3 regions of the Paenirhodobacter huangdaonensis genome follow, and region 2 is predicted to be linked to each of the others. Evidence: riboswitches for the same ligand, from Rfam matches in the RefSeq annotation. Region 2 holds a riboswitch; each other region holds the start of a gene.
What was found. A riboswitch is a leader RNA that binds a small molecule or an ion and turns the genes downstream of it on or off. The one in region 2 is predicted to bind cobalamin.

Region 1 (9,407 bases), on a different contig from region 2:
ACCGGCCGGCGCGCGACCGACGCCGCAGCGACCGCCGCATTGTCGATCACCCGGTTGACGATCATCTCGACCACATCGGCCTCGACCGCCACCGGATCGGCCGCCACCTCGGCGATCTTCCACGCCAGCTGGTCCTCGCGCGCCAGATGTTCGGCGGAGCGATAGCGCCGCACCTCATGCATTTTCATGCCCTTGTCTCCTTCCTCTGACTGTCTTCGGCGATCGCCCGCGGCCGCCCGGCCCCGTCCACCGCCACCATCTCGAACCGCCCCGCGAGAACCGCGCGCCGCGCGCCGGTGCCAAGGTCCTCGGCCACGCCCGCGACCGAAACGCTCATCGAGCTGCGCCCGACGCGGATCACCTCGGAGCGCAGCTCCAGAAGTTCGCCGACCCGGATCGGCGTGGCGAAATCCACCCGGTCCGAGCGCGCCATGACCACCGCACCGCGGGCCCGCCGGATCGCGACGACGAAGGCCGCCTTCGCCATCAGCGCGAGCGCATTGCCGCCGAACAACGTGCCGTAATGGTTTGCCTGCTCGGGGAAGATGATCTCGACCATCACCGCCGGGGCGTCGGGAACATGGGTCATGCGGGGCTCCTTTGCCGCTTTCCTCTGGATCGGCAGGAAGACCTTTTCACACCTGAGCACTTCGTTTAAACTACTGAAAATGCTTATGTTTGCGAAAGATTTCTGCGGGTTTTGCGAATGTTGCGAAGGATCGAAAGATGAAGAAACCCTTCATGGGGGTGCGGCTGCGCCGGCTGCGCGAGGACCACGGCATGACCCAGGTCGCGCTGGCGCGCGCGCTTGAACTCAGCCCGAGCTATCTGAACCAGATGGAGAAGAACCAGCGCCCGCTGACGGTGCCGGTGCTGCTGAAGCTGAACGCGGTCTTCGGGCTCGATGTGCAGCTCTTCTCCGAATCCGACGAGGCGCGGCTGATCCCCGATCTGCGCGCGGCCCTCGCCGATCAGGGCGCCGGCGCCTCGATGGTCGAGCTGCGCGAGCTCGCCGCCAACATGCCCGGCGTTGCCCGCACGATCATCGCGATGCAGGCGCGGCTGCGCGAGAACGCCGAGCGAATCGACCTGATGAACGGGCGCATCATCGGCGGGCTCGGCGGAACGCCCGCCCCGTTCGAGGCGGTGCGCGACTGGTTCTATGTGCAGCGCAATTACATCCCGAGCCTCGACGAGGCGGCCGAGGCGATCGGCCGCGGCCTGCGCCCCGGGCGGATGGCCGAGGGGCTGACCGACCGGCTCGCCGGGCGGCACGGCATCCGCGTCACGCTTGATGAAGACGCGCCCGCGCTGCGTCGCCACGACCCGGCGGCGCGGGTGCTGCACCTGTCCGCCCGGTTACGCCCCGGTCAGCGCGCCTTCCAGATCGCGACGCAGATCGCCTTTCTCGAACAGGGTGCCGAGATCGACCGGCTCACCGCCGAGGCCGGCATGGAAAGCGACGAGGCGCGCGGCCTGTTGCGCATCGGCCTGGCGAATTACTTCGCCGGCGCGCTGATCCTGCCCTATGGCGCCTTCATCGAGGCGGCCGAGGCCGAGCGCTATGACATCGAGCTGCTCGCGCGCCGCTTCGGCGTCGGCTTCGAGACCACCTGCCACCGGCTCTCGACGCTGCAGCGGCCGCAGGCGCGTGGCGTGCCGTTCTTCTTCATCCGGGTCGACCGCGCCGGCAACATCTCGAAGCGGCAATCGGCGACCGATTTCCATTTCTCGCGGATCGGCGGCTCCTGCCCGCTGTGGAACGTCTACGAGGCGTTCTCGCGCCCGGGCGAGGTTCTGACGCAGGTGGCGCAGATGCCCGACGGCCGGTCCTACCTGTGGGTGGCGCGCACGGTGAGCCACGGCGCGGGCGGCTATGGCGCGCCTGTGAAACGCTTCGCCGTGGCGCTCGGCTGCGACCTCGCCCATGCCGAGCGGCTGGTCTATGCGCAGGGCGTCGAGCTGCGCAGCCCCGCCCGCGCGACACCGATCGGCGCGGGCTGCAAGGTCTGCGACCGCCCCGCCTGCCCGCAGCGCGCCTTTCCGATGACCGGGCGCCCGCTGCGCCCCGACCCGGACCGCTCGCGCTTCCCCCCCTATTCGAGCGACTGAGCCCCCCTTTCCGGGGGCCGCCGGGTCTCAGAAATCCCAGTCCGCATCCTCCGTCGCGACCGCCTTGCCGATCACATAGGACGAGCCCGAGCCCGAGAAGAAATCGTGATTCTCGTCGGCATTCGGGCTCAGCGCGGCAAGGATCGCCGGGTTCACCCGGCACAGCTCGTCGGGGAAGAGGGTCTCGAAGCCGAGGTTCTGCAGCGCCTTGTTCGCGTTGTAATGCAGGAAGGCCTTCACGTCTTCGCTCAGCCCGAGCGGGTCATAGAGCGTCTCGGTATAGCGGCACTCGATCGCATAAAGGTCGAAGATCAGCGCGAAGGCGAAATCCTTGATCTCCTGCCGCTCGGCCGCGCTCAGCCGCTCCAGCCCGCGCTGGAACTTGTAGCCGATGTAATAGCCATGCACCGCCTCGTCGCGGATGATGAGGCGGATCAGATCGGCAGTATTGGTCAGCCGCGCCCGGCTCGACCAGTGCATCGGCAGGTAGAAGCCCGAGTAGAACAGGAAACTTTCCAGAAAGACGCTCGCCACCTTCTTCTTCAGCGGCTGCGAGGCGGCATCGTATTCGTCGAGGATCAGCCGCGCCTTCTGCTGCAGATGCGGGTTCTCCTCGGACCAGCGGAAGGCCTCGTCGACCTCGGGGGTCGAGCACAGCGTCGAGAAGATCGAGGAATAGGAGCGCGCATGCACCGCCTCCATGAAGGCGATGTTGGTCAGCACCGCCTCCTCATGCGGGGTGACCGCATCGGGCATCAGCGCGGGCGCGCCCACGGTGTTCTGGATCGTGTCCAGAAGCGTCAGCCCGGTGAACACCCGGATCGTCAGCCGCTGCTCGTCCCCGGTCAGCTGCGACCAGCTCTGGATGTCATTCGACAGCGGCACCTTCTCGGGCAGCCAGAAATTCACCGTCAGCCGGTTCCAGATCTCCAGATCCTTGTCGTCCTGAACCCGGTTCCAGTTGATCGCTCGCGGCACCGGCCGCCCCGCAAAATCCTTCATTGTCTCGGCCCCTTTTTCTTGGCGCAAATACTCCGGGGGTCCGGGGGCAGCGCCCCCGGCCGGCACCGGTCACGACCGCCCGTCACAACGCGCAGGACACACAGCCCTGCACCTCGGTCCCCTCGAGGGCCATCTGCCGCAGGCGGATGTAATAGATCGTCTTGATCCCCGCCTTCCAGGCATGGATCTGCGCGCGGTTGATGTCGCGCGTCGAGGCCGTGTCCTTGAAGAACAGCGTCAGCGACAGCCCCTGATCGACATGCTGCGTGGCCGCCGCATAGGTGTCGATGATCGCCTCGGGCCCGATCTCGTAGGCGTCGCGATAGAACTCGAGGGTCTCGTTCGTCATGTAGGCGGCCGGGTAATAGACCCGGCCGATCTTGCCCTCCTTGCGGATCTCGATCTTCGCGGTGATCGGATGGATCGAGGAGGTGGCGTTGTTGATGTAGCTGATCGAGCCGGTGGGCGGCACTGCCTGCAGGTTGCGGTTGTAAAGCCCGTCCGCCATCACCGCATCGCGCAGGCGCCCCCAGTCCGCGCGGGTGGGCACCGCAACACCGAAGCGCGCGAAAAGCGCGGCGACGGTCTCGGTCTCGGGCAGCCAGTCGCGGATCACATATTTCCCGAAGAAACTGCCATCGGCATATTTCGATTTCTCGAAGCCCGCGAAGCTGCGTCCGCGTTCGCGCGCCAGCGCATTCGAGGCGCGCAGGCAATGATAAAGCACTGTCGCGAAATAGATATTGGTGAAGTCGATGCCCTCGGGGCTGCCGTAATGGATGCGCTCGCGGGCAAGAAAGCCGTGCAGGTTCATCTGCCCCAGACCGATCGCATGGCTCTCGTCGTTGCCGCGCCGGATCGAGGGCACCGAGTCGATCGCCGACATCTCGGAGACCGCGTTCAGCGCCCGCACCGCGGTCTCGACCGTGGCGCCCAGATCACCGCCATCCATCGCCCTGGCGATGTTGAGCGAGCCGAGGTTGCACGAGATATCGGTGCCGAGGTGGCGATAGCTCAGGTCGTCGTTGAACGCCGACGCCTCGTTCACCTGCAAGATCTCGGAACACAGGTTCGACATGGTGATCCGCCCCGCCACTGGGTTCGCCCGGTTCACCGTGTCCTCGAACATGAGATAGGGGTAGCCGCTTTCGAACTGGATCTCGGCGAGCGTCTGGAAGAAGGCGCGCGCGTTGATCTTGCGCTTGCGGATCTTCGGATTGTCGACCATCTCGCGGTAGCGCTCGGTCACCGAGATCTCCGAGAAGGGCTTGCCATAGACCTTCTCCACGTCATGCGGCGAGAACAGATACATCTCCTCGTTGCGCTTCGCGAGTTCGAAGGTGATGTCGGGGATGACGACGCCAAGGGACAGCGTCTTGATCCGGATCTTCTCGTCGGCATTCTCGCGCTTGGTGTCGAGAAAGCGCAGGATGTCGGGGTGATGGGCGTTCAGATAGACCGCCCCCGCGCCCTGTCGGGCGCCGAGCTGGTTGGCATAGCTGAAACTGTCCTCGAGCAGCTTCATCACCGGGATGACGCCCGAGGACTGGTTCTCGATCCCCTTGATCGCGGCGCCCTGCTCGCGGATGTTGGTCAGCATCAAGGCCACGCCGCCGCCGCGTTTCGACAGCTGCAGCGCCGAATTGATCGCGCGGCCGATGCTTTCCATGTTGTCCTCGATGCGCAGCAGGAAGCACGAGATCAGCTCGCCACGCTGCGCCTTGCCGGCATTGAGGAAGGTGGGCGTCGCCGGCTGGAACCGGCCCGCCAGCATTTCGTGCATCAGCCGCAGCGCCAGTGCCTCGTCGCCGCGGGCGAGCGTCAGCGCGACCATCACCACCCGGTCCTCGAAGCGTTCGAGGTAGCGCTTCCCGTCGCGGGTCTTCAGCGTATAGCTGGTGTAATACTTGAACGCGCCGAGGAAGGTCGGGAAGCGGAACTTGACCCGGAAGGCGGCGTCCCAGATCCGCGGGATGAAGGCGGCATCATATTGCTCGAGGACATCGGCCTCGTAATAGCCCTCCTCGACCAGATAGCGCAGCTTTTCCTCGAGCGAGTGGAAGAACACGGTGTTCTGGTTCACGTGGCTCAGGAAATACTGCCGCGCCGCCATGCGGTCGGCCTCGAAGCGGATCCGGCCCGCGTCGTCGTAAAGGTTCAGCATCGCGTTCAGTGCGTGATAGTCGAGCCCCTGCCATTCGGCGGGCACTGCCTGCGCCGGGGCGGCGTCGCTCAGATCGCGGTCGAGAATTGCGTCTTCCAAAACCTGTCCAGTCCTTCTGTGACACGGGCGATATCGGTGGGGGTGCCGGCCAGCTCGAAGCGATAGAGCACGGGCACCGCGCATTTCTGCGCCACGACATCGCCGGCAAGCGCGAAGAGCGCGCCGAAATTGCGGTTGCCGCTGGCGATCACGCCGCGCAGCTGCGCGCGGGTCTCCGGGTCGTTCAGAAACCGGATCACCTGCCTCGGGACGGCGCCGCGCCCGGCCCCGTCGGCATAGGTCGGCGTTACCAGAACGAAGGGCACGCGGGGGGCGGGCATCGGCGCCTCGGCCGCGACCGGGATCCGGTCGGCGGGCAGGCCGAGCGCGCGGATGAAACGCGCGGTATTGCCCGAGCGCGAGGAGAAATAGACAAGCCCGCCCATCCGATCGGCCCCGGGGCTCAGACCAGCGCCGCGATCTTGTCCGGACGGAACCCCGCCCAGTGATCGTCGGCCGTCATCACCACCGGCGCCTGCCGATAGCCGAGCTCGGTGACCCGGGCGAGCGCCTCGGCATCCTCGGTCAGATCGACGAGGTCGAAGGCAAGGCCGCGGGCGGCCAGCGCACGGGTGGTGGCGGTGCATTGCACGCAGGCCGGTTTCGAATAGACGGTGATGCTCATCTCGGGTCCCTTGTCTGTGCCATGGGGCGCGGCAGGATCAGGGACGCGGGCAGATGCGGACGCGCCGCATTGCACAACGCCTCCGGGCCCACCGACCGGTTCGTCTCTTGCGTCCTGGCAGGTCTCCTGGCTCGCGGTTCGATCGCCTCCCCCTCCTTCCCGGCGCAATGCGCCAGTGGATCAACGGGGTCGGCTCACCGCTCACAGTTGCGGGGGCAGCGCCGGTCTCGCACCGGCTTCCCTTTTCACCCGCGACGAGTCGCGGGCACCAAGACAACACGATCTAGACAGATTATCAGCAGGCATGTCAACATCTGGAAGGCTGCCGCGCCCGGCGCCCGGCACGGCTTCTCCGCCGACAGGCGGATGGACGACCGTGGACGATCCCAAAGGGCATCCTCCGGCGACCGCCTGCCGCACCCCTGCCCATGCCGCGGATCGACAGTCGATCGGCGCGCCCCACCACAGGCGCGACAGGGGGCAGACATTTCAGAGAGATTTGAGACGGTGCACCGCGCCGGGTGAAGATGGGAACCATATCTACGCCATAGCGCTCCCTTAAGCTTGGCTCGAATCTTCGAAGTATTCGGCCGCCCCGTGTCAATCGAAGCTTGGACTGTGGCGGCGTGCTTCCTGGATCAGCCAGTTCGCGAACATCTGGAGAGGCCCTTCGCTCAATCGTATCGGCTCCGGCAAGATGAGGCAGAAGGTTTTGGCGATCAATATGCCATCGGGCCAGGGCGCAACCAGGCGACCTTCCGCCAATTCGGGTTCGACATAGAGGCGCGGCACAAGCGCGACGCCGAGACCGGCCAACGCGGCTTCGATTTGCATGGAGTGAAGATCATAACGGGCACCAACTGCGGGATTGGTGAGCGCGATCCCGGTTTGCTGTGCATAGCGTTGCCAGGCGTCCGGATTCTGGCGGCGATGGAGTCGCGGCAGCGCATCGAGGGCTGCCGCAGGGTCCCGGCCCCCGATCAGCGCCGGATGGCAGACCGGAACCAGCACCTCATGCAGCAAGCGGTGCGTCCGCATGCCCGTCCACGCAGGATGCTCAAAATGGATGGCAGCATCGAACCCGCTGCCGGCGAGAACGAATGGCTCCATCCGTTCCGCAAGATGCAGGGTGATATGCGGATGCCGCTCCTGGAACGGCTTCAGACGCGGGATGAGCCAACGCGTGGCGAAGGTCGGCAGGATTGCGATGTCAAGGCTCGCGCCATCGCCGGGCTGCCCCATCAGATATTGGCTGTCACGCTCCAGCCGGTCGAGTGTCTCGCGGACCTGAGCCGCATAACGCTCTCCATTCGGCAAAAGCCGGACGCGATTGCCGGCTCTCTCGAACAGCGTGACGCCGAGGAAGGCTTCCAGCCGGCCGATCTGCCGACTGATCGCCCCTTCGGTCAGGGCCAGTTCGTCGGCTGCGCGGGCGAAGCTGCCATGACGCGCCGCCGCTTCGAATGCCATGAGTGCGGAATTGCTGGGAATCTTGCGGCGCATAGCGGTTCCTGAGGGGGGACTCGGCAATCGATCTGCCGTCACCTTGATATTAGGTCACTGAAGCATGATCCATTGTCGATATATCGGTATGGATTGGCAGTCTATCATGAAAAAATATCAACGATAAACAAGACCGGAAGGACAATCCTCCGGTCGAAGGTGGAATAATGATCTACACGGTGGAATGCAGCTTTGCCGATCCCGGCAGCGAGGCGGAATGGAACGATTTTTACAGCCTGGACAAGCTGCCAGCCCTCATTTCGGTGAGCGGCTTCCACACCTCGCAGCGGTTCAAGGCGCTGAGCGGTGGCTGCCCGGTCTATCTCGCCCTTCATTCGATCGGCGGCCTCGACATCCTGACGGGTGCGGAATACCGCCAGAAGGGCGGCGGCAATTTCGCACGCTGGCAACAGCACATCACCGACTGGCACCGGAACCTCTATGACGGCGTCGACCGCGCGCCGGGTATTGGTGAGGGCGAATATCTGGCGTTGAGCGCCACAGGCCCCGCACCTCTGATCCGGCTGGGCCTCACCCCCTATGCGATGCAGGCGATCGCTATGGAGAGGTTCCCGGAACACCGCTGGCTCGCCAAGATCGAGCGCGGCAACATGCCTGACATCGAGCATCTGCCGGAAGGCGCCCATGTCTATGTGCCGATGACGGCGCAGTTGACGAGCGACGGTGACGCTGCTGCGGGGAAGGCACGGTAGATCGCGATGCCGAATGTCACGATCTATATTCCCGCAGACAGGATGCCGCCGGACGCAGCGCTCGCAGATCTCACGGAGCAATGCACCGAACTTTGCACCGGCATTCTCCGGGCCGCATTGGCGAACGTGCATATTGTCTATGTCGCTGTCCGGCATGGCCGGGGCCACCCCGCTTTCGCGGAAATCCAATACCGCCTTGAGCCATTTCGGACGCCGCCAGTCATGGCGCAGTTCATGGCGGGACTGGACGACGCCATAAGGCGCAACACCGGCCTCACCGCGCGCATCCGTTGCTTTGGCTATGAAGCGTCGAACATTCACGCGCGAAACTAAGCTGATGACTGGAGAACACGATGTCTAAGCTTACATTACCGACCCGAAACGTCGGTGACTTAACGATCACCGCCGTCAGCGATGGCCATCTCCACGCCAGTTTCGATTTCCTCGCGAATATCGACCCGGCCGATGCCGCCCGCATGCAGGCAAATGCGGGGATAACGGATCACACCTCGATCCATATCAACTGCTACCTGGTGCGTGGAGGCGGTCGCACGGTGCTGATTGACGCCGGAGCAGGCGGGTTCAAGCAGTGGGGCGGCCGATTAAAAGCCAATCTGCTGCATGCGGGCATCCACCCTTCCGAGATCGACGCGATCCTTTTGACGCACGCCCATCCCGATCATGTCGGGGGGCTGATGGACGCGTCAGGCGAAGCCGTCTTCCCGAACGCCGAGCTTGTCGCCCACCACCTCGAAGTCGCGTTCTGGCAGGATGACGGCAATCTGAACCGCGCACCCGAGCGCGCCCGTGGCAACTTCCTCGTGGTCCGTCAGGCGCTCGACGGCTATCGCGACAGGCTGCGCACCTTCGAGGGCGGCGAGGTGTTTGCCGGTATGACGGCGGTTCCGCTTCCGGGGCACACCGCCGGGCACACCGGCTACCGTCTCGAATCCGGCGGCCAGAATCTGCTGGTCTGGGGAGATATCGTCCATTTCCCGGAGATTCAGATTCCGCGCCCTGACGTGTCGATTGCGTTCGATCAGGATGCGCATCTCGCCGCCGAAACACGAACGAGGCTGCTGGACATTGCCAGTTCGGAAAACCTGCTGATCGCGGGAATGCATCTGGGTGAATCCGCTTTCGGACATATCGTGCGAACAGCAAACGGGACGTATGCTGTCTCCTATGA
Region 2 (9,407 bases):
TCGAGCGCGACGACGCTCAGCTCGGCCCCGTTCACCCGGCACAGCTGGTTGATCGAGGCGCCGCCGGCCTCGAAATTCGCCACCATCTGCTGCGTCACGTCTTGCGGATAGGGGTTCACCCCCTGCGCGCAGATGCCGTGGTTGCCGGCAAAGATCACCGCCTGCGCCTTCGTTATGCGCGGCCGGTCGGTGCCGCGCCAGCCCGCCATGAAGATCGCCAGATCCTCGAGCCGACCGAGCGATCCGGGCGGCTTGGTCAGGCTGTTTTGCCGCGCCAGCGCCGCTGCGCGGGCGCCCTCATCCTGGGCCGGCAGCGTGTCCGCCAGCGCGGCGATCTCGGCAAGCGATTTGAATGTCATCATTTCACCTTCATCGGCAGGCCGGCCACGGCGAAGATCACCTCGTCCGCCACGGCCGCGACCCATTGGTTGAGAAGCCCCGCGGCATCGCGGAACTCGCGGGCAAGCCGGTTCTCGGGCACGATGCCCAGACCGACCTCGTTCGTCACCAGAACCACCGGCGCGCTCTGTCGGGCAAGTGCCGCGCACAGATCGCGCCCCGCCGCCTGCCAGTCGTGCCCGCCGAGCATCTGGTTCGTCAGCCACAGCGTCAGACAGTCGACCAGCCGCGGCACGCCATCGGTCGCGGTCAGCGCGCCGACAAGATCGAGCGGCTCCTGCACCGTCCGCCACTCGGCGCCGCGCCGGGCCTGATGCGCCGCGATCCGGGTTTCCATCTCGCCGTCGAAGGCCTGTGCGGTGGCGATATAGACCGCCGGCGTGCCGAAGCCGAGGGTGCGGCCCTCGGCGATCGCGCTCTTGCCCGAACGCACGCCGCCGGTAATCAGGATGGTCTGGCTCATGGTTTCTCTTGTCCCCCGCCCGGCTTCAAAGCAGAAACGGCGCAGCCGCGAAAGGAGAAATGCGAGATGTCCGCCGAGGGGATGCGCGAGCTGGTCTTCATCCGTCATGCGCCCGCGCGCCATGGCGGCTGTCTCGCCGGCCGCCGCGACGTGCCGGCCGATCTGCCGGACGTGGGCACGCTTGCCGCGCTGCGCGCCGAGCTTGGGGCGCTGCGCGTTGTCGCCTCGCCCGCGCTGCGCTGCCGGCAGACCGCCGCGGCGCTCTGGCCCGATCAGGAGCCCGAGACCGACCCGCGGCTGTGGGAGCAGGATTTCGGCGACTGGGAAGGGCTGCCCTTCGCCGATCTGCCCGACATCGGCACGCTCTCTGCATCTGAACTCGCCGCGCATCGCCCGCCGCGTGGCGAAAGCTTTGCCGAGCTGTGCGCCCGCGCCACCCCGGCCATCGCGGCGCTGGCCGCGGGCGAGGGGCGGGTGGCCATCGTCGCCCATGCCGGCATCGTGCGGGCGGCGCTGGCGCTCGCCACCGGATCGGTGCCCGGCGCGCTTGCCTTTCAGGTGGCGCCGCTGTCGCTCACCCGGCTGCTGGCGCTGCCCGGCGGCGGCTGGTCGGTCGCCGGCGTGAACCGGGTTTGCGGATGAGGGGGAGCCTGCACGTTCCGGGCCATTTCGGCGAGTTCCTTCAGGGCCGGCTTGGCCCCGACGGGCCGGTGGCGCTGATCACGCTGCCCTGCCCGTCGCTCGGCGTCGTGGCGCAGGCGAACGGCGGGCGGGGGCTGATGCTGCACGGCGGACCGCCGCCGGGGCAGGCGCGCGCGCTGCTCGCCCGGCTTAGCCTGCCGCTGCCCGGCCGTGTGGCGCTGCGCCCGCTCGCGCCTCCCGGCATGGGCACCGGGGTTTCGACGGCTGCGCTGGTGGCGCTCGCCCGGCTTGCGGGCTGGCAGGGCCCGCCCGAGGGGCTCGCCCGTGCCTGCATCGCGGCCGAGGGCGCCTCGGACCCGCTGATGTTCGCGGCCCCCGCGCGGCTTTTGTGGGCCTCGCGTGAGGGCCGGACGCTGGCGCATCTGCCGGCGCTGCCGCGGTTTCATGCGGTCGGCGGTTTCTGGGGCCCGCCGCGCCGGACCGAGCCGCGCGACGTGGCCTTTCCCGATATCGCAGACCTCGCCCGGCTCTGGGCCCGGGGCGGCGATCTGCCCACCCTGGCGGCACTTGCCAGCGAAAGCGCACGCCGCACCCTTGCGCTGCGCGGCCCCGTGGGCGATCCCTCGGCCCAGATCGCCGGCGCCCTTGGGGCCGCGGGGTATGCGATTGCCCATACCGGCGCCGCCCGCGCCTTCCTCTTCGTGCCGGGCACCCTGCCCGCGGGGGCAGGGGCGGTGCTGCGCGCGGCGGGCTTCACCGGCATCCGCCGCTTCACCGGAGGAGAGAGATGAGTTTTGCCGCGATGATGCTGATCGCCTGCGCGATCGACCTGGTGTTCGGCTGGCCCGACGCGCTGTTTCGCCGCATCGGCCACCCGGTCACCTGGCTCGGCGCGCTGATCGCGACGCTTGACCGCCGGCTGAACCGCGAGGGCACGGCACGGCGGGCGCGCGGCGTCCTTGCCGCGCTCGCCACCATCGCGCTTGCGGCGGGGGCGGGGGCGGTCGCACAGGCGCTGCTGCCGGCGGGGCCGCTGGGCGTGGTGATCGGCGGCGTGCTGGCCTGGCCGCTCGTCGCGATCCGCTCGATGCACGACCATGTCGCCGCGGTCGCCCGGCCGCTGGTCGCCGGCGACCTTGGCGCCGCGCGGCAGGCGGTGTCGATGATCGTCGGCCGCGATCCCGCGGCGCTCGACGAGGCGGGCGTTGCCCGCGCGGCCCTTGAAAGCCTGGCCGAGAACAGCTCGGACGGGATCACCGCGCCGCTCTTCTGGGGCGTGGTGGCGGGGCTGCCGGGGATTGCCGCCTACAAGGCGATCAACACGCTCGATTCGATGATCGGCCACCGCACCGCGCGGCACGAGGCCTTCGGCTGGGCCGCGGCGCGGATCGACGATGTCGCGAACCTGATCCCGGCGCGGCTGACCGGGGTCATCTTCGCGCTGGTCTCGCGCGCCCCCGGCCGCGCGCTTGCGGTGATGGTGCGCGACGCCCGCGCGCACCGCTCGCCCAATGCCGGCTGGCCCGAGGCGGCGCTTGCCGGGGCGCTTGGCGTGCGCCTGTCCGGGCCGCGGATCTATGGCACCACGGTGGCGGCCGAGCCCTGGCTGAACGGCGCCGCCCCGGACCCGGCGCCGCTTGACCTTGCCCGTGGCCTTGCGCTTTACCGCCGGGCGATGGCGGGGCTCGGGATTCTCCTCGCGGTGGCCGCAGTTTGGGGGATCTGATGCGCGATCACGGTGGCAATCTGGATGCGGCGCGGGCACGCTTTGGCGGCACCGGCTGGATCGACCTCTCGACCGGGATCAACCGCGCGCCCTATCCGCTGCCGCCGCTGCCGCCCGAGGTCTGGACGGCGCTGCCCACGACCCCGGCGAAGGCCGCGCTGCTTGCCGCCGCGCAGGCGGCCTTCGGCACCGCAGCGCCGGGCGTGGCGCTGGCCGGGGCGCAGGCGGCGATTCAGATGCTGCCGCGCCTTGGCCCGCCCGGGCGCGCCCGGGTGCTGGCGCCGACCTATAACGAGCATGCCGCGCAGCTGCGCGCCGCCGGCTGGCAGGTCGAGGAGGTGGCGCGGCTGACCGACCTTGCCGGTGCCGATCTTGCCGCCGTCGTCAATCCGAACAACCCCGACGGCCAGGCCCATGCGCCCGCCGATCTGCTGGCACTGTCGGGCGCCGTGGGCCGGCTGGTGGTCGACGAAAGCTTTGCCGACCCGGTGCCGGACCTCTCCGTCGCCGCCCATGCCGGCACCAACGGGCTGACGGTTCTGCGCTCCTTCGGCAAGTTCTGGGGCCTTGCCGGGGTGCGCCTCGGCTTCGTCTTCGCCGATGCGGTGACCATTGCCGCGCTCGAGGCCGCCGCCGGGCCCTGGCCGGTCTCGGGCCCGGCGCTCGAGATCGGCCGGACCGCGCTTGCCGATGCGCCCTGGCGCGCCGCGACCATCGCCCGGCTCGCGGCCGAGACCGCCCGTCTCGACGCCCTGGCGCAAGGGGCGGGCTGGTCGCTCGTCGGCGGCACGGCGCTTTTCCGCACCTATGCCACGCCCGATGCGCCGGCGGCACAGGAAGGCCTTGCCCGCGCCCGGATCTGGTCGCGGATCTTCCCGTGGTCGCCGAGCTGGCTGCGCCTTGGCCTGCCCGGCGGCGTGGCGGAATGGGACCGGCTGAGCGCCGCCCTCGCCCGCTAACGCGCCAGCGCGAAAAGCCCGCCCACGTCGAGATGTGCCTCGACGTGATCGGCGAGCGCCTCGAGCGCCGCCTCGACCCCGGCCTCGTGCCCGCGCCCCGAGGCGGCAATGCCCAGCCCGCTGAGGAAAGCTGCGCGGAAGTCGTCGGCGGCAAAGAGCCCGTGCAGATAGCTGCCGCTCACCCGCCCGTCGGCCGAGATCGCCCCCTCCGCCGCGCCGGCGATATCGGCGAAGGGGCGGGCGCGGTCCGGCCCCTCGGTGCGGCCGATATGGATTTCATAGCCTGCGACCGACAGCCCCGTTCCGGCATGGCGCGCCGAAACCCGGCGCAACCGCTTCTCGGGCGTCATCACCGTGGTCACGTCGAGAAGGCCCAGCCCGGGGCTTTCCCCCGCCGGTCCCTCGATCCCCTCGGGATCGGCGATCACACGCCCCAGCATCTGATAGCCGCCGCAGATGCCCAGAACAGCGCCGCCGCGGCGCAGATGGGCGGCGAGGTCGATATCCCAGCCCTGCGCGCGCAGGAAGGCGAGATCGCCGCGCGTCGATTTCGTGCCGGGCAGGATGACAAGCCGCGCATCGCCCGGGATGGGCTCGCCCGCGCGCACCATCACCAGCTCGACCCCCGGCTCGGCCGCGAGCGGGTCGAGGTCGTCGAAATTCGCGATCCGCGAGAAGGCGAGGCAGGCGATCTTCACCCCGCCCGAGGCCGGACCCGAGGCGAGGTCGAGCGCATCCTCGGCCGGCAGCCGATGCGCCGCGGAAAACCAGGGCAGCACGCCGAAACCGGGCCAGCCGGTGCGTGCTTCGATGAAGCGATAGCCGTCGTCGAAGAGCCTTGGGTCGCCGCGGAACTTGTTCACCAGAAAGCCGCGCACCAGCGCCGCGTCGGCCGGGTCGAGCACCGCCTGGGTGCCGACGATCTGCGCGATCACCCCGCCGCGGTCGATGTCGCCCGTCAGCACCACCGGCACCCCGGCCGCGCGCGCAAAGCCCATGTTGGCGATGTCGTTCGCGCGCAGGTTCACCTCGGCCGGGCTGCCCGCGCCCTCGACGAGGACAAGATCATGCGCCGCCGAGAGCCGGCCGAAGCTTTCGAGCACCGCCCCCATCAGCCCGGCGCGGAAGGTGGCATAGTCGCGTGCCCCGGTGACGGCGCGCCGCCGCCCCTGCACGATCACCTGCGCCCCGGTCTCGCTCTCGGGCTTCAGCAGCACCGGATTCATGTCGGTGGCGGGCAACAGCCCCGCCGCGCGCGCCTGCAGCGCCTGCGCCCGGCCGATCTCGCCGCCGTCCGCGGTGACGGCCGCGTTGTTCGACATGTTCTGCGGCTTGAAGGGCGCGACGCTCAGCCCGCGCCGCCGTGCCGCCCGGCACAGCCCGGCAACCAGCATCGACTTGCCGACATTCGAGCCCGTGCCCTGGATCATCAGCGCCGTCATCCCCGGCCTCCCGCCGTCGCGCGGCCGAGAATGCGGGAGCCTCCGGCGGAGGTATTTGGGGCCAAGAAGAATGACAGGCGGAACTTCCCTGAGCGGCGCCGCGCCTCGGGCCGCCGGAGCGGGGGAGACGCGGCGCTTTCTTCCTGGGCGGTCATCGGGACCTCTCCCTGTACCGCAGATCGATTCTTGCAGGGCAAGGTTGAGAATTCCTTTTCTTCTTGGTCGAAATACCTCGGGGGTCCGGGCTCAGAACTCGACGCCCGGCTGGGCCTTGATGCCGGCGCGGAACGGGTGCTTGACCAGCGTCATTTCGGTCACCAGATCGGCGGCCTCGATCAGCGCCTCGGCGGCGTTGCGGCCGGTCAGGATGACATGGGTCATCTCGGGCTTTTCGTCGCGCAGGAAGGCCAGCACCTCATCGAGGTCGAGATAGCCATAGCGCAGCGCGATGTTGATCTCGTCGAGCAGCACCATGCGGATTTCCGGATCGCGGATCAGTTCCTTCGCCTTCTCCCAGCCGGCACGGGCGGCGGCGATGTCGCGCGCGCGGTCCTGGGTTTCCCAGGTGAAGCCCTCGCCCGAGGCGACGAAGCGGCACAGATCGCCGAAATGCGTGGTGATCAGGCGCCGCTCGCCGGTGTCCCAGCTGCCCTTGATGAACTGCACCACGGCGCAGGGCATGTCATGCGCGATGGCGCGCAGGATCATCCCGAAGCCCGACGAGCTTTTGCCCTTGCCCGGCCCGGTATGGACGATGATCAACCCCTTCTCGCCGGTCTTCGTCGCCATCATCCGGTCGCGTGCGGCCTTCTTCCTGGCCATCTTCGCGGCATGGCGGGCGGCGTCGGCTTCGCTCTCGGGCGTCATCGCGGCTCTCCTTCGGCTTGACAAATCGCGCGCCCGGGCCTCTGGTGGCGGCGCGCTGGTTCCTGTCCTACGACAGGCGAAGAGGGAATGCGATAGGGCCTTGCCGGGCCTGAAGCGCAGCCGCCCCCGCGACCGTGACCGGAAAGGTCGCCCAAGCCACTGGCCTTTGGCCGGGAAGGTGGGCGCCCGTTGGGGAAACCCTGGATCCGCAAGCCGGGAGACCTGCCAGCGCTGACGATTACGGGCGGACGGGGTGTGCCGCGACCGGGTGGATTGCCGGTCGCCCGCCTGTGCCCGTCGATCCCTTGGCCAGCCCCCTTTCGCGAACTGGAAAGGACGGGCAATGACCGCGACGCTTCATGTCTGCACCACCTGCCGCAGGGCGGGCGAGGACCCCGGGGAGGGGCCGCGCCCCGGTGCCGTGCTGTTGGCCGCGCTGGCCGGTGGCCCTTGTCCCGAGGGGCTGCGCATCCGGGGTGTCGAGTGCCTCTCGGCCTGTGCGCAGGGCTGTGCCGTGGCGCTGAGCGCGCCGGGCAAGTGGAGCTATGTCTACGGCCGCCTGAGCCCCGACACCGCCGCCGAGATCCTCTCCGGCGCCGCGCTTTATGCGGCGAGCGCCGACGGACTCGTGCCCTGGCGCGACCGCCCCGAGATCTTCCGCAGGCAAAGCCTTGCCCGCATCCCCCCGCAGGAGTGACCATGACCGACCTGACCAAGATCCCCGTCACCGTGATCACCGGCTTTCTCGGCGCCGGCAAGACCACGCTCATCCGCCACCTGATGGCGAACCCGCAGGGCCGGCGCCTGGCGATCCTGGTGAACGAGTTCGGCACCGTGGGCGTCGACGGCGACATCCTGCGCGCCTGTGCCGACGAGAACTGCCCGCTCGACAACATCGTCGAGCTGGCGAACGGCTGCATCTGCTGCACCGTCGCCGACGCATTCATCCCGACGATCGAGGCGCTTCTGGCCCGGCCCGCGCGCCCCGACCACATCCTGATCGAGACCTCGGGCCTTGCGCTGCCGAAGCCGCTGCTGAAGGCCTTCGACTGGCCGGCGATCCGCTCGCGGATCACCGTCGACGGGGTGATCGCGGTGGCCGATGCCGAGGCGGTGGCGGCCGGGCGCTTTGCCCCGGATCTGGCCGCGGTCGATGCGCAGCGCGCCGCCGATGACAGCATCGACCACGAGACGCCGCTGTCCGAGGTGTTCGAGGACCAGATCGCCTGCGCCGATATCGTGCTGCTGTCGAAGGCCGATCTCGCCGGCGAGGCGGGGCTCGCCGCCGCCCGCGCCGCGATCGAGGCCGAGGCGCCGCGCCCGCTGCCGATCCTGCCGATGGTCGAGGGCGCGATCGACCCGGCTGTGGTGCTGGGGCTTGCCGCCGCGGCCGAGGATGACCTCGCCGCGCGCCCCTCGCATCACGACGGCCATGGCGATCACGAGCATGACGATTTCGACACGGTGGTGATCGATCTGCCCGAGGTCGTCGATCCCGACCGCCTTGTCGCCGCGATCGAGCGGCTGGCGGCCGAGCGCAACATCCTGCGGGTGAAGGGCCATGTCGCGGTCACCGGCAAGCCGATGCGGCTTCTGGTGCAGGCGGTCGGCGCGCGGGTGCGGCGGCAGTTCGACCGGCCCTGGGGCGCCGATCCGCGCCGCTCGGCCCTCGTGGTGATCGCCGAGCGCGCCGATGTCGACGCCGCGGCGATCCGCGCCGCGCTGAGCGAGGCCGGCGCCTGATGCATGTCATCTTCCGCGAAAGCCACGGGCTCGAGGAGACCGAGGTGCCGACCGATCTCGGGCAATCGCCCGCGGATCTGGTGGTGCTGTCCTTCTCGGATTCCGATCTTGGCGCTTTCGCGGAGGGCTGGCATGCGGCGGCGGGGACGTTGCCGCCCTTGCGGCTCGCGCCGCTTGCCGCGCTGCGCCATCCGGTCTCGGTCGATACCTATCTCGAGCGCACGCTGGGCGGCGCGAAGGCGGTGCTGATCCGGCTGATCGGCGGCGAGGGCTATTGGCCCTACGGCCTCGCCTCGGTGCAGGATCTGGCGCGGCGGCGGGGCATGGCGCTGGCCGTTCTGCCCGCCGATGGCCGGCCCGATCCGCGGCTGGCCGAGGCCTCGACCCTGCCTGCGGACACGCTTGCCACCCTTGCGGCGCTGTGCGATGCGGGCGGGGCCGAGGCCGCGCGCGCGGCGCTGTGCCACCTTGCCCGCGCCGCGGGCCTGCCCGCGCCCGCGCCCGACGCGCCGGCGGCGCTGCCCGAGTTCGGCTTCTGGACGCCCGAGGCGGGGGTGACCCGCGCGCCTGCGGGCGATGGCGCGGGGCCGTGGGTGCTGATCCCCTGTTACCGCGCCTGGCTGGCGGCGGCCGACATGGCGCCGGTCGCGGCGCTGATCGACGCTTTGCGCGCGGCGGGGTTTCAGGCAACGGCCTGCTTTGCCCCCTCGCTCAAGACGCCGGGCTTTGCCGACTGGCTCGCCCCGCATCTGGCCGCAGCGCCGCCGGTCGCGGTGGTCAACCTCACCGCCTTTTCAGCGCAGGGGGCGGCGGGGCGCACGCCCTTCGACGGGCTTGATGTGCCGGTCTTCCAGGGCGCGTTGTCGACCGCCGCCCGCGCCGACTGGGCCGTGGCCGAGCGTGGCCTGTCGCCCGCCGATCTGGCGATGCATGTGGTGCTGCCCGAGGTCGACGGCCGGATCTTTGCCGGCCTCGTCTCGTTCAAGGCGCCGGCTGCGCGCGACGCGGTGCTGGAGCACGCCCGGCTGATCCACGCGCCCGCGCCCGACCGGATTGCCGCGCTGGTGGCGCGGGTTGCGGCCTGGCACCGGCTGGCCACGATCCCCGCCGCGGCGCGCGAGCTTGCCGTGCTGCTGTCGACCTATCCGGGGCGGAGCTGGCAGATG
Region 3 (9,407 bases), on a different contig from region 2:
AACCCATCATCCAGAAGATGATCTCGTTCGCGGCGAAGGGGTTGGGCGAGAGGTTCAGGATCAGCGCGGTGGTGGCGGTGGCCAGCGACGAGATCCCGATGCCCGCAAGGATCAGCGTCAGCGTCGAGCCGCGCGGGCCCGACAGCAGCAGCAGGACCGCGACCGAGGCAAGCGCGCCCGCAAGTGCGGCAAGCGGCAGGGCCAGCGCGAAGGCCGCCGAGACCCCGGTCTGGATCGCCAGCACCGCGCCGAGCGCGGCCGAGGAGGAGGTGCCGATCAGCCCGGGCTCGGCCAGCGGGTTGCGCAACAGCCCCTGCAGCAGCGCGCCCGACAGCCCGAGCGCCGCGCCGATCGCCGCGCCGAGGATCGCGCGCGGCAGCCGGACCTCGCGCATCACCAGCGTCACCGCCTCGCCCTGACCATGGATCAGCGCGGCGAGGCTGTCCGACAGCCCGATCGCCGCCGGGCCGACCAGCAGCGAGGCGAGGAACAGCAGGGCGCCGGCAAGGCCGAGCGCGGCAAGAAGCGCGGGATAGGGCAGGCGCATGGTCACTCCGTCAGGCCGTCGCGGGCGGCACGCAGCGCCCGCACGGCGCGCAGAACATAGGGCGTTCCGCAGATCCAGTCACGATCCGCCATCGCCGCCCGCGCCGAGGCGGTGCCGAGCGCGGCGAGCGCGGGGTGGTCGAGCACCTCTTCCGAGCGCGAGGCGCCGGGATAGCGCTGCCCCGAGACGATGAGATCGGGATGGGCGAGGATCAGCACCTCGAGCGGCAGGGTGCCGCCGATGCTCAGCCCCGCCTCGGCACCGACATTGCGGAACCCGGCGGCGGCGAGGATCTGGCCCGAAAGCGTCTTGTCGCCCAGAGAATAGCTGTTGGCGTAGTAGAGCGCGGCGCGCGGGCCGGTGGCGGGATCGGCGCGCAGCGCGGCAAGGTCGGCGTCGAACTGTGCCACCATCGCGCGGGCGGCCTCGTCACGGCCAAGGGCGGTGCCCATGGCGAGGATCTCGGCGCGCACCGCCGCCATGTCGGAGGCGGGGGCGAAGGTCTCGACCGGCACGCCAAGGCGGCGCAGCAGACCCGTCGTCGCCGGGCTGGTGAAGGTGCCGGCCAGCACCAGATCGGGGCGCAGCGAGAACACCTCTTCGGCAAGGCCGTGGTTCTCGGGATAGGCCGCGGCGCGTTCGGCCATCGCCGAGGCGAGCGGGTCGCGGGCGAGGTTCGACACCGAAACCAGTTGCCCGGGCGCGGCGAGCAGCATCGCGAGCTGGTCGGTGCACAGGTTGATCGACACCACCCGCCGCGGCATCTCGGCCGCGGCGGGTGGCGCCAGCATCAGCGCGGCGGCAAGCGCAAGCGCCCGCCAGCCCTTATGCCGCTCAGAACGACGCACGAAGCCCGACGTAGAAGGCGCGGTCCGAGGTGCCATAGCCCTTGTTCGTCTGGTATTCCTTGTCGAACAGGTTCTCGACCCGCAGATAGCCGCTCCGCCCGGCGCCGAAGTCGTAGCTGAGCGAGGCATTGACCACCGCGTAATCCTCCATCCCGTCGGGCCGGTCGGCGACGTAATGCACCGACATGTCGCCCGAAAGCGCCTCGGTGATCGCGCCGGTCGCGGTGACGGTCAGGTCATGATGCGCGACCGCGGCCCAGCCGGTCGAGACCGAATTGTCGGTATAGGTATAGGCCGCGGCCAGATCGAGACGCGGCGAGACCCGGTAATGGCCGGCAAGCTCCAGCCCCGAGCGGCGCGAATGCCCCGGCACCTGGGCATAGCAGCCCCAGGCCTGACCGCAGGCGGTGGCGGCGTAATCCCAGCCGATCAGGTCCTTGGCGTCGAGATAGAAGGCAGTGGCGCGCAGGCTTGCGGTCTCGCCCCAGCGTTTCTCGATGCCGATGTCGGCGCTCTGGCTGTCCTCGCGCTTCAGCTCCGGGTCGCCATAGACGCTGAAAAGCTCGTAAAGCGAGGGGGCGCGGAAGCCGTTGCCAAGCGAGGCGCGCAGCAGCAGGTCGTCCTGCAGCCGGTAGACCGCCGCGATCCGGCCCGAGGTGAAGCTGCCGAAATCGCTGTGGGTGTCGTGGCGCAGCGAGAAGGTCAGGTCGAGCTTTTCCGCCGCGGCCCAGTTCAGCTCCCCGAAGACGCCGTTGGTGCGGGTCGAGGCGCTGCCGGATTTCTCCTTGGTGGTGTCGGCGCCGAAGGCGAGCCGCGCCGTGGCGCCAAGATCGGTCGCGCCCTGATAGCCGAACTTGGTGCGGGTGCCGTCGAACGGGTCGCACCAGCCGTTCGAGCACGATTGCCGGTCGCTGTCGAACCAGGTCGCCTCGAGCGTGTTGGCGACGGTGCCGGTGACGAAATCGGCGAAGACACGCGCGCCCTTGCTGTCGCGGGTGGAATAGTCATCGCCCGGCGTGCCGGCGACGTCGCCTTCGTAATCGTCGAACGCGCCCCGGCTCTTCTCGGCAAAGCCATTCGCGCCCAGCGTCAGCCCGTTCGCGAAGGTGTACTGGCCGAAGAAGCTGAGCCGGTTGGCGCGATAGCCGTCGGCCTCGTAATTGCCGTCGTTCTCGTCGCGGGCCGAGAAGCCATGCGTCGAGATATGCGAATAGGTCAGCGCGGCCTCGGCATTCTCGGTCTTGGTGGCGACCGAATAGCTGAACTTGCGGGTGGCATATTGCCCGTATTCGGCGGCGACCGACTGCTCGGTGCCAAGTTTCGTCGCGCGCTTGGTGGTGATGTTGATCACCCCGGCCACCGCCTGCGAGCCGTAAAGCGCCGAGTTCGAGCCCTCGAGCACCTCGATGCGGCTGACATCGGCGGTTGAGAGCGTGCCGAAGTCATAGGCGCCCTGGGTCGCGGCGGGGTCGCCCACCTCGATGCCGTCGACCAGCACGGGGATGTATTGCGCCGGTGCGCCGCGCAGATAGAGCGAGGCGGTGGTGCCGATCGGGCCCGAGCTGTTCACCGAGATCCCGGGCAGGCGCGCGAGGTAATCGGCAACGCGGGTGTCGCCGGCCTGCGCGAGCGCGTCGGCGGTGACGACGGTGACGGTGGCGCCGGTGCGGTCGGTGCCGGTGGCCTCGAGATTGGCCGAGACGGTGATCTCGTCGAGTGCGGTGGTGTCCTCGGCGCCGGCGGGCTGCGCGGCGACGAGGGCGGTGGTGAGAAGCAGCGAGATGCGCAGCGGTTGCATGCGGAACTCCCTCAGGACGGGGCAGGGCCCCTTGTGACACGAAATCTGACGGGAGATCCCGCAGACGGCGACAATCACCACTGCGGATGGCCGCTGACCTGATGCGCCCCGCATCGGACAAGGGTGAGTGCCGCGGCAGGTCTCCTGGCTTGCGGGTCTGGGCTCGGACGGGCCTTCCCGGGGGATCGCCCCAGTGGCAGTTACCGTCTTCGCTCGCCGCTTACAGTTGCGGGGGCAGCTGCGGCATTGCCCGAAGGCGCACCGCATTCCCTTTTCATCCGGACTTTGGGCCCGGAACCGAGGCGCGTTCGTCTTGCGCGATCGGGGGCGGCGCTGTCAAGCGCCCGTGAGCCGGTGCGAGCGCCGGGTGAGCCGGCGATGCGGAAATACCGCAGGGCAGCGGGCGGGCGGATGCCGCGGCGGCGGCACCACGAAAAAGGGGGCCGCGCGGGCCCCCTTGGTCTGTCGCCGCAGGCTGCGGCCTCAGGACTGCAGCTCCATCGCCCGCGCCCGGTCGCGCAGCACGAATTTCTGCACCTTGCCGGTCGAGGTCTTCGGCAGCTCGCCGAACACCACCGTCTTCGGCGCCTTGAAATGCGCCATGTTCTGCCGGCAGAAGGCAATGAGCTCCTTGTCGCTCACCTCCGAGCCCGGGCGCAGCTTGACGAAGGCGCAGGGCGTCTCGCCCCAGCGTTCGTGCGGGCGGGCGACGACGGCTGCCTCCATCACCTCGGGGTGCTTGTAGAGCACGTCCTCGACCTCGATCGAGGAGATGTTCTCGCCACCCGAGATGATGATGTCCTTCGAGCGGTCCTTCAGCTCGATATAGCCATCGGGATGCATCACGCCGAGGTCGCCCGAGGCGAACCAGCCGCCGGCAAAGGCCTCGTCGGTGGCGGAGGGGTTCTTCAGATAGCCCTTCATCACGTTGTTGCCGCGCATGAAGATCTCGCCCATCGTCACGCCATCGGCCGGCACCGGCTCCTGGGTGTCGGGGTTCGCCACCATGATCTCTTCCATCGCGTGGTTGCGCACGCCTTGGCGCGCCTTGAGTTTCGCGCGTTCGGGCAGCGACAGCCCGTCCCATTCCTCGTGCCAGGCGCAGGTGACGCCGGGGCCGTAGGTCTCAGTCAGGCCATAGCCATGGGTGACGTCGAAGCCGAGCGCCTCCATCTTCTCGATGATGATCGCGGGCGGCGGGGCGCCGCCGGTCAGCACCTTGACGCCCTTCTGCAGGCCGTCCTTCATTTCGGCCGGGGCGTGCACCAGCATCGCGAGCACCACCGAGGCGCCGCAGAAATGGGTGACGCCCTCTTCCTTGATCAGCCGATAGATCGGCTCGTCGCGCACCGCGCGCAGGCAGACCGCGACGCCCGCCGAAGCGGCGATGGTCCAGGGGAAGCACCAGCCGTTGCAATGGAACATCGGCAGCGTCCACAGATAGACCGGCCGGTCCGCCATGTGCCACGACACGACATTCGCGAGCGCATTCAGATGCGCGCCGCGGTGGTGGTAGATCACGCCCTTCGGGTTGCCGGTGGTGCCCGAGGTGTAGTTCAGCGTGATCGCGTCCCATTCGTCATCGGGGCGGATCCAGCGGAAATCGGCGTCGCCCTCGGCGAGCAGCTCCTCATAGCCGATCTGGCCGATCTTGCGCGCCGCGCCGAAGGCCGGGTCGGTGATGTCGACCACCAGCAGGTCGCGCGGACGCGCGATGTGCACGGCGCGGTCGACGATCTCGGCGAATTCCGGATCGACGAAGATCACCTTGCTTTCGGCATGGCTGAGGATGAAGGCCACGGCCTCGGCATCGAGACGAGTGTTGATCGCGTTCAGCACGGCGCCGGCCATCGGCACCGAGAAATGCGATTCGAACATCTCGGGGATGTTGGTCGCCATGATCGAGATCGTGTCGCCCTTGCCGTAGCCGCGCTTCGACAGGGCCGAGGCCATCTTCAGGCAGCGCGCATAGGTCTCCCCCCAGGTGCGGCGCACGCCCTCGTAGACCACCGCAAGCCGGTCCGGATAGACCTTGGCCGAGCGGTCCATCAGGCTCAGCGGCGTGATCGGCAGATAGTTCGCCGGGGTCTTTTCGCCCCCGATGTTGTAGATGTTGTGCTCCATGGGTCCTCCCTTGGGGTGGCCGGGCAGGGCGCCCGGCCGCAGGTTGTCTGATCAGGTCCTCAGCGGCTTGCCGGTCTCGAGGATGTGCTTGATGCGGGCAAGCGTGAGCGGCACCTGCATCATCTCGACGAAGGCGCGGGCCTCGAGTGCGCGCAGGTCCTCCTCGGCCAGCTCGCCGCCGAGCGGGCCGCCGGTGATGACCGAGGCGATGTGCGCCTGCACGGCGAGATCGGCCGCCGAGAGCTTGCCCGCCGCCACCATCTCGCGGCGCGGCGCGAGGATCGCCTCGGCCTCCTCGGCACCGCCGGTGGTGATCCGCTCGGGCGCCAGCGCCTCGTAGCCGTCGATCATCGCGAGCGCAGTCTGCATCGCCGCGCCGATCCGGTCATCCGTGTGCATCACCACCTGCGTCGTCGTGGGATCGAGGAAGCCAAGCGTCACCGCCTCGCGGGCCGAGCCCGCCGGGCGCGGCTGGGTCAGTGCCGCGAAGGCCTTCGCCGCGCCAAGCCGCGCGGTCAGCCGGGTGCAGCCGCCCCAGCCCGGCAGGATGCCAAGCGTGTGTTCGGGCAGGCCGATCTTCGCCTCGAGATGCACGACGCGGGCCGAGCAATGCAGCGTCAGCTCGCAGCCGCCGCCGAGCGTGATCCCCTGCACCGCCGCGACCGAGGGCACCGGCGCCTGCCGCAGCAGCGGGTAAAGCGCATGGCCGCGGGCGATGAAGCCGCCGATCGCGTCCCAGTCCGCGCTCTCGATCATCTCGACGAAGCGGGCGAGGTTGGCGCCGGCCGAGAAGGCGCGCGGGTCGTGGTTGCCGACCACCAGCGCCTTCACCGCGCCGCCCATCCGGCCCAGCGTCTCCTCGATCATGTCGAAGACGCCGTCGTCGACCGCGTTCATCTTGGTGGTGAGTTCGAGGCAGCCGACGCCATCGCCCAGATCCCACAGGCTCGCCGAGGCATTGCCGGCAAGCTTCGCGCCCGCCGCCTTCGCCCGGTCGAGCGGGTCCTGCGCCGCGGCGTCCTTCACCACCGCGGGCATCGCCGGCAGGTTCAGCGCGGCGCGGCTGGCGGCATCGAGGCTCTGGGCGATGGCGAAGGGACCCTTGCGCCAGGCAAAGCCAAGCTCCAGCGCCGCATCGAGCGCGGCGGGGCCGGTCGAGATCTCGGCGACATGGGCCGCGGCATAGCGCAGCACCTCGCCCAGCACCTCGCGCGCATAGGCGCCAAGCTTGCCCTGATCGGCGAGCAGCGCCGCCAGATCCTTGCCGCCTCCGGGCACCGCCACGGTCTGCACCGCGCGATACTCGCCGGTTGCCGGGTCGATCACCTCGCGGCTGCCATCGGCGGCCTTGCGGTAGAAGCCCGCGCCCGACTTGCGGCCGAAGCGACCCTTGGCGATCATCTCCCTGACCAGCGCATTCGCCGGCAGGTCGAAGCGGTTGATCGCGTCGCCGGCGGGCAGCTCGCCCATCAGCGAGCCCCAGATGCTCGGGATCATGTCGACGCCGACCAGATCCGACAGGCCGAAGACGCCGGTGCGCGGGATGCCGAAGGCGGTCTGCACGGCGTCCGCCTCCTCGATCGTCAGGCCAAGGCGCAACGCCTCGACCATGGCGATCGACATCCAGGTGCAACCGATGCGGTTGGCGATGAAGCCGGGGGTGTCGCGGCAGTCGATCACCGTCTTGCCGAGCACCGCGCGCCCGGCCTTGCGGATGAAGGCCTGCGCCGGCCCGCCGTCCTCGGCGACCAGCTCGAGCAGCGCCATGTGCCGCGGCGGGTTGAAGAAATGCGAGATCGCGAAGCGCGATGCGAACTCGGCGCCGAAGCCCTCGGTCAGCAGCTCGCGCAGGATCGTCGAGGTGTTCGACGACACCACCGCGCCCGGCGCCAGCAGCGGCGCGATCTTGGCGAAGAGCGCGCGCTTGACCTCGAGGTTCTCGATCACCGCCTCGATGATCCAGTCGGCCTCGGCGACGCGGGCGATGTCATCCTCGACGTTGCCGGGGCGCACCAGTGCCGCGGGGCCCGGGCCGGCGAAACCGCCCGCCTTCAGCTGCGCGGCGATGCCCGCCTCGGCGCGGGCGTTGCGGTTGCCCTCGGCCGGGATGTCGAGCAGGTCGACCGGAACGCCGGCGTTGGCGAATTGCGCGGCGATGCCCGCGCCCATCGAGCCCGCCCCGATCACCACGGCGCGGCGGCATCCGCTCGTCGTCACGCCCCAGGCCTGCGTCAGTTCCGTCATCTTCGTGCCTTTCTCGTCATGCCCCGCGGGGCCGTCGGGACCGGGCGGGGGCCGCTCCGGTCGTCTGTCTCGGGGCCGGGGGACGGTCCGGCGGCGCCTTGCGCAGGGCGGCCTTCCGCGTGCGGAAGGCGGCCGGCCGCTGGCCCTGAGATCCGGTGACGGGTCCTCCCGTGCGCAGCCCGGGCCCCTCCGACCCCGGCTGCATCCGGCACTAGCTCATGCAGGTGTTGCGCAAGTTTTGTCGAATTGTATCGAAATGTGACGCGCGGCGCTTCAGGCTTTTGAACGGGGCGGGGGATGTTGCATGCTGGCCGCGGTGGAGGAGAACCGATCGGAATCGAGATGGACAACAGACCCGTGCGCCCCGGCCTGTCGGTGCCGCTCGAGGAGGCGCTGAATGAACTCGAGGAGGGCTTTGCCGTCTTCGACGCCGAGTTCCGGCTGCTGGCCTGGAACCGGCGCTTTCTCGAGCTGCACGACCTGCCCGCGGCGCTGGCCTTTCCGGGGGCGGCGTATGAAAGCTTCGTGCGCTGCTTTGCCGAGCGCGGCGATTATGGCCCGGGCGATGCAGCGGTGCTGGTGCGCGGGCGGATGGCCGGCGCGCGGCGCGCCGAGCGGATCCAGATCGAACTGGCCAAGCCGATGGACCGGGTGATCGAGGCGGTGGGGCGGCCGCTCGCGTCGGGCGGCTATCTGTCGACCTGTGCCGATGTCACCGCCCGGCGCAACCGCGCGGTGCAGCTCGAGGCGCAGGTCGAGGAGCGCACCCGCGCGCTGCGGCTGAGCGAGGAGCGTCTGGCGCTGATCGCCGACGAGGTGCCGGCGGGGATCGCGCATTTCGACAGCGAGCTGCACATCCTCTATGCCAACCGCCGCTTTGCCCGCGCCTATCGCCGCAGCCCGGCCGAGATGATCGGGCTGCACGCGACCGAGGTGCTGTCGGCCCGCACGCTCGGCGAGTCCGAGCGTTATTTCGAGCAGGCCCGGCGCGGCGCGCTTGTCGATTTCGAGATGCGGGTGGAGCTGCCCGACGGCCGGATCAAGGACATCCGCACCCTGCTGCGGCCCGAACGGCCGTCGTCGGGCGAGGTGATCGGGTTCTATCTGCTCTCGATCGACGTCACCCGGCGCAAGGCGGCGATGGCGGCCTTGATGGGGGCGCAGAAGATGGATGCGCTCGGCCGCATGGCCTCGGGCATCTCGCATGATTTCAACAACCTGCTGACGGTGATCCTGGGCAACCTGCTGCCCCTGTCCGAGGAGATCGGCGAGGGCGAGCTGAACCGCGAGTTCCTTGCGCCGGCGATTGCCGCGGCACGCCGTGGCTCGGCGCTGACGCAGCGGCTCCTGACGCTCGCCCGGCGCGAGCAGTTCGCCCCCGAGCCCACCGACATTCCGGGGGCGGTGGCCGAGATCTGCACGCTGCTGCGCGCCTCGATGCCGCGCAAGCTGGTGATCGGCACCGAAAGCGCGGCCGAGCTGCCGCCGGCGCTGGTCGACCGTTCGCAGCTCGAGATGGCGCTCTTGAACCTTGCGATGAACGCCCGCGATGCGACCGGCGGGGCGGGGCAGATCCGGATCGAGATCGCGCCCTACGACCTGCCGCCGCAGGAGGCGGAACTGCTCTATCTGCCGGTCGGTCGCTATGTCCGGCTGCGCTTTTCCGACGACGGTTGCGGCATGTCGCCCGAGCAGGTCGAGCGGATCTTCGAACCGTTCTTCACCTCGAAGGCGGCCGGCGCCGGTTCCGGGCTTGGCCTCTCGATGGTCTATGGTTTCGTCAAGCAGTCGAATGGCGCGATCATGGTCGAGAGCGCGCCGGGCGCGGGGAGCTGCTTCACCATCC

Region 1: it holds a riboswitch for cobalamin, as region 2 does, so the genes downstream of both, nrdH (glutaredoxin-like protein NrdH) here and EOW66_RS07165 (DUF1636 family protein) in region 2, are expected to answer to the same signal.
Region 3: it holds a riboswitch for cobalamin, as region 2 does, so the genes downstream of both, EOW66_RS02705 (TonB-dependent receptor plug domain-containing protein) here and EOW66_RS07165 (DUF1636 family protein) in region 2, are expected to answer to the same signal.

Annotation. Positions count from the first base shown of each region.
Region 1 is NZ_SAVA01000009.1:75,744-85,150, forward strand. Features, by position in the region: gene EOW66_RS15060 (MmgE/PrpD family protein) at 1-188, opposite strand, end outside; gene EOW66_RS15065 (acyl-CoA thioesterase) at 185-589, opposite strand; gene EOW66_RS15070 (short-chain fatty acyl-CoA regulator family protein) at 727-2,112, shown strand; gene nrdF (class 1b ribonucleoside-diphosphate reductase subunit beta) at 2,140-3,114, opposite strand; gene nrdE (class 1b ribonucleoside-diphosphate reductase subunit alpha) at 3,197-5,278, opposite strand; gene nrdI (class Ib ribonucleoside-diphosphate reductase assembly flavoprotein NrdI) at 5,347-5,763, opposite strand; gene nrdH (glutaredoxin-like protein NrdH) at 5,781-6,002, opposite strand; cobalamin riboswitch at 6,102-6,290, opposite strand; gene EOW66_RS15095 (LysR substrate-binding domain-containing protein) at 6,603-7,505, opposite strand; gene EOW66_RS15100 (sugar ABC transporter) at 7,673-8,218, shown strand; gene EOW66_RS15105 (hypothetical protein) at 8,225-8,551, shown strand; gene EOW66_RS15110 (MBL fold metallo-hydrolase) at 8,572-9,407, shown strand, end outside.
Region 2 is NZ_SAVA01000003.1:327,459-336,865, reverse strand. Features, by position in the region: gene cobT (nicotinate-nucleotide--dimethylbenzimidazole phosphoribosyltransferase) at 1-362, opposite strand, end outside; gene cobU (bifunctional adenosylcobinamide kinase/adenosylcobinamide-phosphate guanylyltransferase) at 359-862, opposite strand; gene EOW66_RS07195 (histidine phosphatase family protein) at 929-1,504, shown strand; gene EOW66_RS07190 (propanediol utilization protein) at 1,501-2,295, shown strand; gene cbiB (adenosylcobinamide-phosphate synthase CbiB) at 2,292-3,230, shown strand; gene cobD (threonine-phosphate decarboxylase CobD) at 3,230-4,189, shown strand; gene EOW66_RS07175 (cobyric acid synthase) at 4,186-5,631, opposite strand; gene cobO (cob(I)yrinic acid a,c-diamide adenosyltransferase) at 5,878-6,498, opposite strand; cobalamin riboswitch at 6,539-6,742, shown strand; gene EOW66_RS07165 (DUF1636 family protein) at 6,842-7,195, shown strand; gene cobW (cobalamin biosynthesis protein CobW) at 7,198-8,241, shown strand; gene cobN (cobaltochelatase subunit CobN) at 8,241-9,407, shown strand, end outside.
Region 3 is NZ_SAVA01000001.1:557,776-567,182, reverse strand. Features, by position in the region: gene EOW66_RS02715 (FecCD family ABC transporter permease) at 1-541, opposite strand, end outside; gene EOW66_RS02710 (ABC transporter substrate-binding protein) at 550-1,338, opposite strand; gene EOW66_RS02705 (TonB-dependent receptor plug domain-containing protein) at 1,382-3,193, opposite strand; cobalamin riboswitch at 3,311-3,510, opposite strand; gene EOW66_RS02700 (acyl-CoA synthetase) at 3,677-5,317, opposite strand; gene EOW66_RS02695 (3-hydroxyacyl-CoA dehydrogenase/enoyl-CoA hydratase family protein) at 5,369-7,561, opposite strand; gene EOW66_RS02690 (hybrid sensor histidine kinase/response regulator) at 7,904-9,407, shown strand, end outside.